Regions from separate parts of the Lysinibacillus sp. JNUCC-52 genome, predicted to be linked through region 3. Evidence: a T-box and tRNA genes for the amino acid it is inferred to sense, from the RefSeq annotation. Region 3 holds a T-box; the other regions hold tRNA genes.

Region 1 (3,178 bases), 550 kb from region 3:
AAAACCGTAAGGTGACGTATAGGGGCTGACGCCTGCCCGGTGCTGGAAGGTTAAGAGGAGTGGTTAGCGCAAGCGAAGCTGCGAATTGAAGCCCCAGTAAACGGCGGCCGTAACTATAACGGTCCTAAGGTAGCGAAATTCCTTGTCGGGTAAGTTCCGACCCGCACGAAAGGCGTAACGATCTGGGCACTGTCTCAACGAGAGACTCGGTGAAATTATAGTACCTGTGAAGATGCAGGTTACCCGCGACAGGACGGAAAGACCCCGTGGAGCTTTACTGTAGCCTGATATTGAATTTTGGTACAACTTGTACAGGATAGGTAGGAGCCAGAGATCTCGGAGCGCCAGCTTCGAAGGAGGCGTCGGTGGGATACTACCCTGGTTGTATTGAAATTCTAACCCATGCCCCTTAGCGGGGCAGGAGACAGTGTCAGGCGGACAGTTTGACTGGGGCGGTCGCCTCCTAAAAGGTAACGGAGGCGCCCAAAGGTTCCCTCAGAATGGTTGGAAATCATTCGTAGAGTGTAAAGGCACAAGGGAGCTTGACTGCGAGACCTACAAGTCGAGCAGGGTCGAAAGACGGGCTTAGTGATCCGGTGGTTCCGCATGGAAGGGCCATCGCTCAACGGATAAAAGCTACCCCGGGGATAACAGGCTTATCTCCCCCAAGAGTCCACATCGACGGGGAGGTTTGGCACCTCGATGTCGGCTCATCGCATCCTGGGGCTGTAGTCGGTCCCAAGGGTTGGGCTGTTCGCCCATTAAAGCGGTACGCGAGCTGGGTTCAGAACGTCGTGAGACAGTTCGGTCCCTATCCGTCGTGGGCGTAGGAAATTTGAGAGGAGCTGTCCTTAGTACGAGAGGACCGGGATGGACACACCGCTGGTGTACCAGTTGTCTTGCCAAAGGCATCGCTGGGTAGCTATGTGTGGACGGGATAAGTGCTGAAAGCATCTAAGCATGAAGCCCCCCTCAAGATGAGATTTCCCATTACGCAAGTAAGTAAGATCCCTCAAAGACGATGAGGTAGATAGGTTCGAGGTGGAAGTGTGGTGACACATGGAGCTGACGAATACTAATCGATCGAGGACTTAACCAAAAAAAGTTTGAAACATTCAATGAAACGTTTATCCAGTTTTGAGAGAATAAGTTCTTTCAACTGAATAAGTGAAGTGATGATGGCAAAGAGGTCACACCCGTTCCCATACCGAACACGGAAGTTAAGCTCTTTAGCGCCGATGGTAGTTGGGGGCTTCCCCCTGTGAGAGTAGGACGTCGCTTCGCTTGTTTTTTATGTGGAGGATTAGCTCAGCTGGGAGAGCATCTGCCTTACAAGCAGAGGGTCGGCGGTTCGAGCCCGTCATCCTCCACCATTTTAATATCAAAGTATTATATTGTCGCGGGGTGGAGCAGTGGTAGCTCGTCGGGCTCATAACCCGAAGGTCACAGGTTCAAATCCTGTCTCCGCAACCAAATTATGGTCCCGTGGTGTAGCGGTTAACATGCCTGCCTGTCACGCAGGAGATCGCCGGTTCGATCCCGGTCGGGACCGTCTTTTTTATTTGCCGGTGTAGCTCAGTTGGTAGAGCAACTGACTTGTAATCAGTAGGTCGTGGGTTCGACTCCTATCGCCGGCATCAGCCCTTGGAGGGGTAGCGAAGTGGCTAAACGCGGCGGACTGTAAATCCGCTCCTTAGGGTTCGGCGGTTCGAATCCGTCCCCCTCCACCAGTTTTTTATTTTAGGGGCATAGTTCAACGGTAGAATAGAGGTCTCCAAAACCTTTGGTGTGGGTTCGATTCCTACTGCCCCTGCCAAATTTTTTTAGATTAAACTACTGTTATAGTTCATATGGCGGTTGTGGCGAAGTGGTTAACGCATCGGATTGTGGTTCCGACATTCGTGGGTTCGATTCCCATCAGTCGCCCCATATAATTAATATTGGGGTATAGCCAAGCGGTAAGGCAACGGATTTTGATTCCGTCATGCCTAGGTTCGAATCCTAGTACCCCAGCCATTTTTCATTTATTAATAATATGAGCCATTAGCTCAGTTGGTAGAGCATCTGACTTTTAATCAGAGGGTCGAAGGTTCGAGTCCTTCATGGCTCATCATATTTGCGGGTGTGGCGGAATTGGCAGACGCACTAGACTTAGGATCTAGCGCCGCAAGGCGTGGGGGTTCGACTCCCTTCACCCGCACCATTTATTTTATTTACAAATTACATAATTGCCAGGATAAATAATCTTATGCACATGCGGAAGTAGTTCAGTGGTAGAACACCACCTTGCCAAGGTGGGGGTCGCGAGTTCGAACCTCGTCTTCCGCTCCAAATGTGCCGGGGTGGCGGAACTGGCAGACGCACAGGACTTAAAATCCTGCGGTAGGTGACTACCGTGCCGGTTCGATTCCGGCCCTCGGCACCATTTTTTAAATATTAAGCGCCCGTAGCTCAATTGGATAGAGCGTCTGACTACGGATCAGAAGGTTGTGGGTTCGACTCCTGCCGGGCGCGCCATAAAAAGATAAGATAGACAGTAACGGAATGTAGCTCAGCTTGGTAGAGCACTTGGTTTGGGACCAAGGGGTCGTAGGTTCGAATCCTGTCATTCCGACCATCTTTTAAAATTTGGGGCCTTAGCTCAGCTGGGAGAGCGCCTGCCTTGCACGCAGGAGGTCAGCGGTTCGATCCCGCTAGGCTCCACCATATTTATTTCCGGAGGTATACCCAAGTCTGGCTGAAGGGATCGGTCTTGAAAACCGACAGGCGGGTAACACCGCGCGGGGGTTCGAATCCCTCTACCTCCTCCATTTTCTTTTTTCGGGTCAGTAGCTCAGTTGGTAGAGCATTAGATTGAAGCTCTAAGTGTCGGCGGTTCGATTCCGTCCTGACCCACCATATGCGGGTGTAGTTTAATGGTAAAACCTCAGCCTTCCAAGCTGATGTCGTGAGTTCGATTCTCATCACCCGCTCCAAAGAGGGCCTATAGCTCAGCTGGTTAGAGCGCACGCCTGATAAGCGTGAGGTCGATGGTTCGAGTCCATTTAGGCCCATTAAAAAATTATTCCGAAGTAGCTCAGTTGGTAGTAGCACCTGACTGTTAATCAGGTTGTCGCAGGTTCGAGTCCTGCCTTCGGAGCCATGGCCCCTTGGTCAAGCGGTTAAGACACCGCCCTTT
Region 2 (3,178 bases), 1.5 Mb from region 3:
TAGCTGCGTATACTGGCTGAATCTGTAATAACCCAAAAATCACAACTACAATTAAGATCCTACTTATTTTCTTCATGCTATTCCCCCTATATTTACTCCCATCCTTGTTATCCTATTCATCAAGTAAAATAAATATTAACTAAAAAGATATTTTTAATAGTTTTCTTGCAATTAACACTAATCATTCCATACCCGTTTCAAAATACGCTTACACTTCTAATAGACTTCATAACTCTTGTAAAATAAAAAACCCCCTGCAACTTTGCAGAGGCGTTAAAGCTTATTCATTTTACTTATTTTGAATTAAACCAAAACCTAGTCCAGTAGGGTCTACTAAATAGGCAAGAAAAAAATCATTAAATTCCATTTTTTCTCGGACAATAGTAGCCCCATTCTCCATAGCTTTCGCAATAGAGTCATCAATCGAATCTACTTCAATTTGCACACGTACTCCATGTGGATAATCGCTTGGACCTTTACCAATTCCACCGTCAATACCATTTTGCTCGCTGGCACCTGTTGTGACAGCCCAGTAATCCCAACGAGGCTCCGCAATTTCCCATGCAAAAACTTTAGAATAAAAATTCGCTGCTTTTTCAGGATCTTGACTATTTAGTTCAAACCCTATTACTCGACCCAATTCATCTCCCCCTTTTTTCACTTGTAAAAATTAAAGAAAAATAGATGAAAGTACCTGCTAAACAAATAAGCACGATAGCAACTATTTTTTTAACCATTGCATAATCGCTAAATATATTTGTAAAGGCATCTAGAAATAAAAAAATAGCTGCTAAGAGTAGTAAAAATGATAATAGTTTATTTTTCATAAGTATTACCTCCAAACCTAACATCTAAAAATATAATAATTCTGAATATACAAACTTTATTATATCAAATACCTATTACTTTGCGCTTGTAATCTGCCATTATTTAAAAACAAAAAAGACCTCAACAAAGTTGTTGAAGTCTTTTAAATTCACTTTGGATACCGGTGGTCGGGGTCGAACCGACACTCCAAAGGAACACGATTTTGAGTCGTGCGCGTCTGCCAATTCCGCCACACCGGCATAATACTTTAGAGATAAAAAAAATCGGAGTATCCGATTAAGAAAAAAATATGGAGGCGGCAACCGGATTTGAACCGGTGATAAAGGTGTTGCAGACCTGTGCCTTACCACTTGGCTATGCCGCCATATTATTGGAGCGGAAGACGAGGTTCGAACTCGCGACCCCCACCTTGGCAAGGTGGTGTTCTACCACTGAACTACTTCCGCATAAATGGCTGGGGTACCTGGATTCGAACCAGGGCATGACGGAATCAAAATCCGTTGCCTTACCGCTTGGCTATACCCCAACAATGGGGCGACTGATGGGAATCGAACCCACGAATGCCGGAACCACAATCCGGTGCGTTAACCACTTCGCCACAATCGCCATTGCTTTATAGTTTTAATTTTAATTTTAATTTTATATTAATGGGGCGACTGATGGGAATCGAACCCACGAATGCCGGAACCACAATCCGGTGCGTTAACCACTTCGCCACAACCGCCATAAAATTAATTGGCAGGGGCAGTAGGAATCGAACCCACACCAAAGGTTTTGGAGACCTCTATTCTACCGTTGAACTATGCCCCTATTAAATAAAAACTGGTGGAGGGGGACGGATTCGAACCGCCGAACCCTAAGGAGCGGATTTACAGTCCGCCGCGTTTAGCCACTTCGCTACCCCTCCAGGAAAACATGGTGCCGGCTATAGGAATCGAACCCACGACCTACTGATTACAAGTCAGTTGCTCTACCTGCTGAGCTAAACCGGCAAAAAAACGATGGGTCAGGACGGAATCGAACCGCCGACACTTAGAGCTTCAATCTAATGCTCTACCAACTGAGCTACTGACCCATATTTATTATTTGAAAAATGGCGGTCCCGACCGGGATCGAACCGGCGATCTCCTGCGTGACAGGCAGGCATGTTAACCGCTACACCACGGGACCTTTATTTGGTTGCGGAGACAGGATTTGAACCTGTGACCTTCGGGTTATGAGCCCGACGAGCTACCACTGCTCCACCCCGCGACAATACTAATTTAATTTTATAAAATGGTGGAGGATGACGGGCTCGAACCGCCGACCCTCTGCTTGTAAGGCAGATGCTCTCCCAGCTGAGCTAATCCTCCATCTGGGTATTCGTTATAAATGGTGACCCCTACGGGATTCGAACCCGTGTTACCGCCGTGAAAGGGCGGTGTCTTAACCGCTTGACCAAGGGGCCTTACTAATTGGAATCGTAAGTGCTGGCGGAGAGTAAGGGATTTGAACCCTTGAGACAGTGTTAACCGCCTACACGATTTCCAATCGTGCTCCTTCGGCCACTCGGACAACTCTCCAAGAATGGCTCCGAAGGCAGGACTCGAACCTGCGACAACCTGATTAACAGTCAGGTGCTACTACCAACTGAGCTACTTCGGAATGATTTTATTATGTATAGCCTAGCGACGTCCTACTCTCACAGGGGGAAGCCCCCAACTACCATCGGCGCTAAAGAGCTTAACTTCCGTGTTCGGTATGGGAACGGGTGTGACCTCTTTGCCATCATCACTAGACTATTTGAAAGACATTACCTATTATAACATATAGTATTATAATTACAAGTATCTAAGAAATACTTTTTTATTCTTTCAAAACTGGATAAACGGTTCATTGAATGTTACAAACTTTTTTGGTTAAGTCCTCGATCGATTAGTATTCGTCAGCTCCATGTGTCACCACACTTCCACCTCGAACCTATCTACCTCATCGTCTTTGAGGGATCTTACTTACTTGCGTAATGGGAAATCTCATCTTGAGGGGGGCTTCATGCTTAGATGCTTTCAGCACTTATCCCGTCCACACATAGCTACCCAGCGATGCCTTTGGCAAGACAACTGGTACACCAGCGGTGTGTCCATCCCGGTCCTCTCGTACTAAGGACAGCTCCTCTCAAATTTCCTACGCCCACGACGGATAGGGACCGAACTGTCTCACGACGTTCTGAACCCAGCTCGCGTACCGCTTTAATGGGCGAACAGCCCAACCCTTGGGACCGACTACAGCCCCAGGATGCGATGAGCCGACATCGAGGTGCCAAACCTCCCCGTCGATGTGGACTCTTGGGGGAGATAAGCCTGTTATCCCC
Region 3 (3,178 bases):
CGAATAGAAAAGAAAGTAAGAAGAAATAGAAAGGATGCCGTTTATTTGTTTCGTCTTTTTATATTTTTAATGAGCTATGGATTAATGATACTTTCTATTGGCAATTTAATTTTATATTTAAATTACAGGACACTTGGATATTCCTGGTCGGTTGTCTTTAAATTTATTGTGCATACGACAGAATTTTATATAGCAATTGGAGCCTGTATTGTACTTTGTAGTGTTGTGCTTGATTTTGGTGTTGATCGAACAGCTAATTTGAAAGATAAGGTATAAATGTAACGGGTATCGCTAATGCTACTGCCACTTTTTGGGCCAAGTCTTCACCTTGCACATCATGATTTTTCGCTAAATATTCCATACCTTCAATAAATGAATCTGTTTCAAGATCAATCCATTCACCAAACTTACACATCCATGTTGTCAACTCATCTTGTAATGCCTCTTCTAACGGAAGTTGTTCTAATTCTAAATTGGTACGACAATGACCACACCATAATGGATCAGCACCAAAGTCACTTTCTAACAAAAGCGCTTTGATTGGTTTATTACAATGTTCACAGTACATGTGCTAATTCCTTTCTTAGCGACGTGTGCGGCCTAAGCCCATAGCTTGTTCCATACGCTTTAAAGTTGCGCTAGCAATAGCATTTGCCTTTTCTGCACCTTCATCTAAAATGATATCTAATTCAGAAGACTCTACAAGGTTATAAAATCTTTCTTGGATTGGTGTAAGGTGGTCGATAACTGCTGTAGCTACACTTTGTTTAAAGCCGCCATAACCGATACCTTCATATTTTTTCACTAAATCATCAATTGATACACCCGAAATAGCAGATTCAATCGTTAGTAAATTCGAAACGCCTGGTTTATTTTCAACATCAAATGCTACAATACCATCTGAGTCCGTTACGGCTGATTTGATTTTTTTCTCAATATCTTTTGCTGTATCTAAAAGTTTAATCGTTGCTTTTGTATTTGGGTCGGACTTGCTCATTTTTTTCGTCGGCTCTTGTAATGATTTAATACGAGCTCCAGCTTTTGGTAATTGAATTTCAGGGATAGTTAAAACGTCACCGTAGCGTTTATTAAAGCGCTCAGCAAGATCACGTGTTAGCTCAATATGTTGCTTTTGATCGTCCCCTACAGGAACAATATTCGTGTTATATAATAAAATGTCAGCAGCCATTAATGGTGGATATGTTAAAAGAGCTGCAGAAACAGTTTCTTTACCATGAGATTTATCTTTGAATTGTGTCATACGCTCTAGCTCACCGATAGAAGCAACACATTGTAGCATCCATCCAGCTTGAGCATGGGCAGGCACTTCTGATTGAATGAATAATGTAGACTTTTGAGGGTCAATACCAGTAGCGATATAAGTAGCAGCTAAGTTACGAATGTTTTGACGTAACTCTTTTGGATCTTGAGCAACCGTAATAGCATGTTGGTCAACGATACAATATATAGCATTGCCTTCTTCCTGCAATGCTGGGAATTGCTTGAATGCACCAAGATAATTTCCTAATGTCACAATACCTGTTGGCTGTACGCCTGAAAAAATTGTTGTCATAATAAGTTCCTCCTCGGTTTCGAAAATAAAAAAACATCATGCGTCCTCATTAGAAATAACTAATGAAGGGACGAATGATGTTCGAATCCGCGGTACCACCCTGCTTGCCAAAAAGGCCTCTTAGCTTCGTAACGTGAAGAGACGAGCTTTGCTAATAGGTATCAAGTATATACTTGTACGTTCACAAAGCTAACTCGGAAGTCCATTCCAAATGCATACATGATCTGTTTCCAGCAACCACAGACTCTCTATACATGTATATTGCATATGTACTACTCTTCGTCAGCGTTTTTAACTACATTATAAATGTAGATGTTTAGCGCAAATGCGCTTTTCTTATTGCACCACATTATAGTATAAAGACTTATCTAAATGCAAGTCTGCAAATTCAGTCTTTAGACTGAACTTTTTTTGTTTTGTCAAAAAAAGCAACCTGCAGTTTGAAAGCTGCGTCATGATTGTACACGTCTAAGTGACATTATTCTCGTTTGTATTTTTTAATTGAGAACAACTAGTTTCCGTATATTCATGTTTAAAATGACGTGCTTATGGGAATATTATTATTAGTTCGTAGGACATACAAAGGAATTAGACACTTTAAGGTAGTATTAAAAGACAGAATATTTTGTAACAAAGTCATTTACTATGCATTCTTTTTTTCCTTGGAACTATATTCAAATACAGCTGAGTGCTGTATAATGGAACTGTAGTTTTACATTACATTAATTCTAATTTAACAAAATGGTCTATAGATAACGAAAACAAAGAGAAAGGATGTGTCAGTATGATAGTTACTTTATTTACATCACCAAGTTGTACGTCTTGTCGTAAAGCGAAAGCATGGTTAGAGGAGCATGAAATTCCATATACAGAACGTAATATTTTTTCTGAACCGTTAAGCATTAGTGAAATTAAAGAAATTTTACGCATGACGGAGGATGGAACAGATGAAATCATTTCAACTCGATCTAAAATATTTCAAAAATTAAATGTAGATGTTGAAAGCTTACCGTTACAACGCTTATATGAACTAATTCAAGAATATCCAGGATTATTACGACGACCAATAATTTTGGATGAGAAACGCTTGCAAGTAGGCTATAATGAAGATGAAATTCGAAGATTTTTACCACGTAAGGTTCGGGCTTATCAATTACAAGAAGCACAGCGCATGGTGAACTAAAATCCTCCTATATTGCATAGATTAAATGTATTAGGTGTTACAAATGCAGAAGCATGCATGTTGTGACATCTATTTTTTTATGTTTTACTTATGTAAAAACCTTCAAACAAAACTAATAATTAATAGGTAAAAGTCATATATTTCCCTAAAAGTATGTTAAACTTGATTTAATCAAAATAGTTTACTACAATTTCAATAATTCAAATATCTTCTTTGAAATGGTGTATATCCTTTTCATTTTATGAAAGAACAGCATACAATAGAATTAGAGACAACTGTGAACAAAAAATTTATGATTACAGTTGCTCGATGACTTTTCTGTGGTGTGGTCAAAGGTTGAAAAACAAGGGAGTATGAAGGTTAAAAACAATGAATCAAAGCATACTAATGGAATAATACTGTTTTTCGACAAATGACAGTGA

What was found. The T-box of region 3 lies ahead of trpS (tryptophan--tRNA ligase). A T-box ahead of a tRNA ligase gene usually reads a tRNA of that ligase, here a tRNA-Trp.
Region 1: it encodes a tRNA-Trp, which carries the amino acid that the T-box ahead of trpS (tryptophan--tRNA ligase) is inferred to sense. The anticodon was not compared.
Region 2: it encodes a tRNA-Trp, which carries the amino acid that the T-box ahead of trpS (tryptophan--tRNA ligase) is inferred to sense. The anticodon was not compared.

What each region holds. Positions count from the first base shown of each region.
Region 1 covers NZ_CP065546.1:2,530,534-2,533,711, reverse strand. Annotated here, with positions in the region: rRNA gene JNUCC52_RS12585 (23S ribosomal RNA) at 1-1,099, shown strand, start outside; rRNA gene rrf (5S ribosomal RNA) at 1,169-1,284, shown strand; tRNA gene JNUCC52_RS12575 (tRNA-Val) at 1,298-1,373, shown strand; tRNA gene JNUCC52_RS12570 (tRNA-Met) at 1,399-1,473, shown strand; tRNA gene JNUCC52_RS12565 (tRNA-Asp) at 1,480-1,552, shown strand; tRNA gene JNUCC52_RS12560 (tRNA-Thr) at 1,565-1,637, shown strand; tRNA gene JNUCC52_RS12555 (tRNA-Tyr) at 1,647-1,730, shown strand; tRNA gene JNUCC52_RS12550 (tRNA-Trp) at 1,743-1,816, shown strand; tRNA gene JNUCC52_RS12545 (tRNA-His) at 1,854-1,929, shown strand; tRNA gene JNUCC52_RS12540 (tRNA-Gln) at 1,942-2,016, shown strand; tRNA gene JNUCC52_RS12535 (tRNA-Lys) at 2,038-2,110, shown strand; tRNA gene JNUCC52_RS12530 (tRNA-Leu) at 2,119-2,203, shown strand; tRNA gene JNUCC52_RS12525 (tRNA-Gly) at 2,257-2,331, shown strand; tRNA gene JNUCC52_RS12520 (tRNA-Leu) at 2,337-2,425, shown strand; tRNA gene JNUCC52_RS12515 (tRNA-Arg) at 2,441-2,517, shown strand; tRNA gene JNUCC52_RS12510 (tRNA-Pro) at 2,541-2,617, shown strand; tRNA gene JNUCC52_RS12505 (tRNA-Ala) at 2,631-2,706, shown strand; tRNA gene JNUCC52_RS12500 (tRNA-Ser) at 2,718-2,810, shown strand; tRNA gene JNUCC52_RS12495 (tRNA-Phe) at 2,823-2,898, shown strand; tRNA gene JNUCC52_RS12490 (tRNA-Gly) at 2,902-2,975, shown strand; tRNA gene JNUCC52_RS12485 (tRNA-Ile) at 2,980-3,053, shown strand; tRNA gene JNUCC52_RS12480 (tRNA-Asn) at 3,066-3,142, shown strand; tRNA gene JNUCC52_RS12475 (tRNA-Glu) at 3,144-3,178, shown strand, end outside.
Region 2 covers NZ_CP065546.1:3,476,577-3,479,754, reverse strand. Annotated here, with positions in the region: gene JNUCC52_RS17220 (S-layer homology domain-containing protein) at 1-76, opposite strand, end outside; gene JNUCC52_RS17215 (VOC family protein) at 290-640, opposite strand; gene JNUCC52_RS17210 (hypothetical protein) at 642-827, opposite strand; tRNA gene JNUCC52_RS17205 (tRNA-Leu) at 987-1,067, opposite strand; tRNA gene JNUCC52_RS17200 (tRNA-Cys) at 1,119-1,192, opposite strand; tRNA gene JNUCC52_RS17195 (tRNA-Gly) at 1,200-1,274, opposite strand; tRNA gene JNUCC52_RS17190 (tRNA-Gln) at 1,280-1,354, opposite strand; tRNA gene JNUCC52_RS17185 (tRNA-His) at 1,359-1,434, opposite strand; tRNA gene JNUCC52_RS17180 (tRNA-His) at 1,477-1,552, opposite strand; tRNA gene JNUCC52_RS17175 (tRNA-Trp) at 1,565-1,638, opposite strand; tRNA gene JNUCC52_RS17170 (tRNA-Tyr) at 1,652-1,735, opposite strand; tRNA gene JNUCC52_RS17165 (tRNA-Thr) at 1,745-1,820, opposite strand; tRNA gene JNUCC52_RS17160 (tRNA-Phe) at 1,831-1,903, opposite strand; tRNA gene JNUCC52_RS17155 (tRNA-Asp) at 1,923-1,998, opposite strand; tRNA gene JNUCC52_RS17150 (tRNA-Met) at 2,005-2,079, opposite strand; tRNA gene JNUCC52_RS17145 (tRNA-Val) at 2,105-2,180, opposite strand; tRNA gene JNUCC52_RS17140 (tRNA-Glu) at 2,201-2,275, opposite strand; tRNA gene JNUCC52_RS17135 (tRNA-Ser) at 2,299-2,390, opposite strand; tRNA gene JNUCC52_RS17130 (tRNA-Asn) at 2,396-2,472, opposite strand; rRNA gene rrf (5S ribosomal RNA) at 2,491-2,606, opposite strand; rRNA gene JNUCC52_RS17120 (23S ribosomal RNA) at 2,723-3,178, opposite strand, start outside.
Region 3 covers NZ_CP065546.1:1,982,417-1,985,594, reverse strand. Annotated here, with positions in the region: gene JNUCC52_RS10105 (YuzI family membrane protein) at 46-276, shown strand; gene JNUCC52_RS10100 (immunity protein CdiI family protein) at 254-568, opposite strand; gene trpS (tryptophan--tRNA ligase) at 584-1,573, opposite strand; T-box leader at 1,637-1,868, opposite strand; gene spxA (transcriptional regulator SpxA) at 2,361-2,756, shown strand.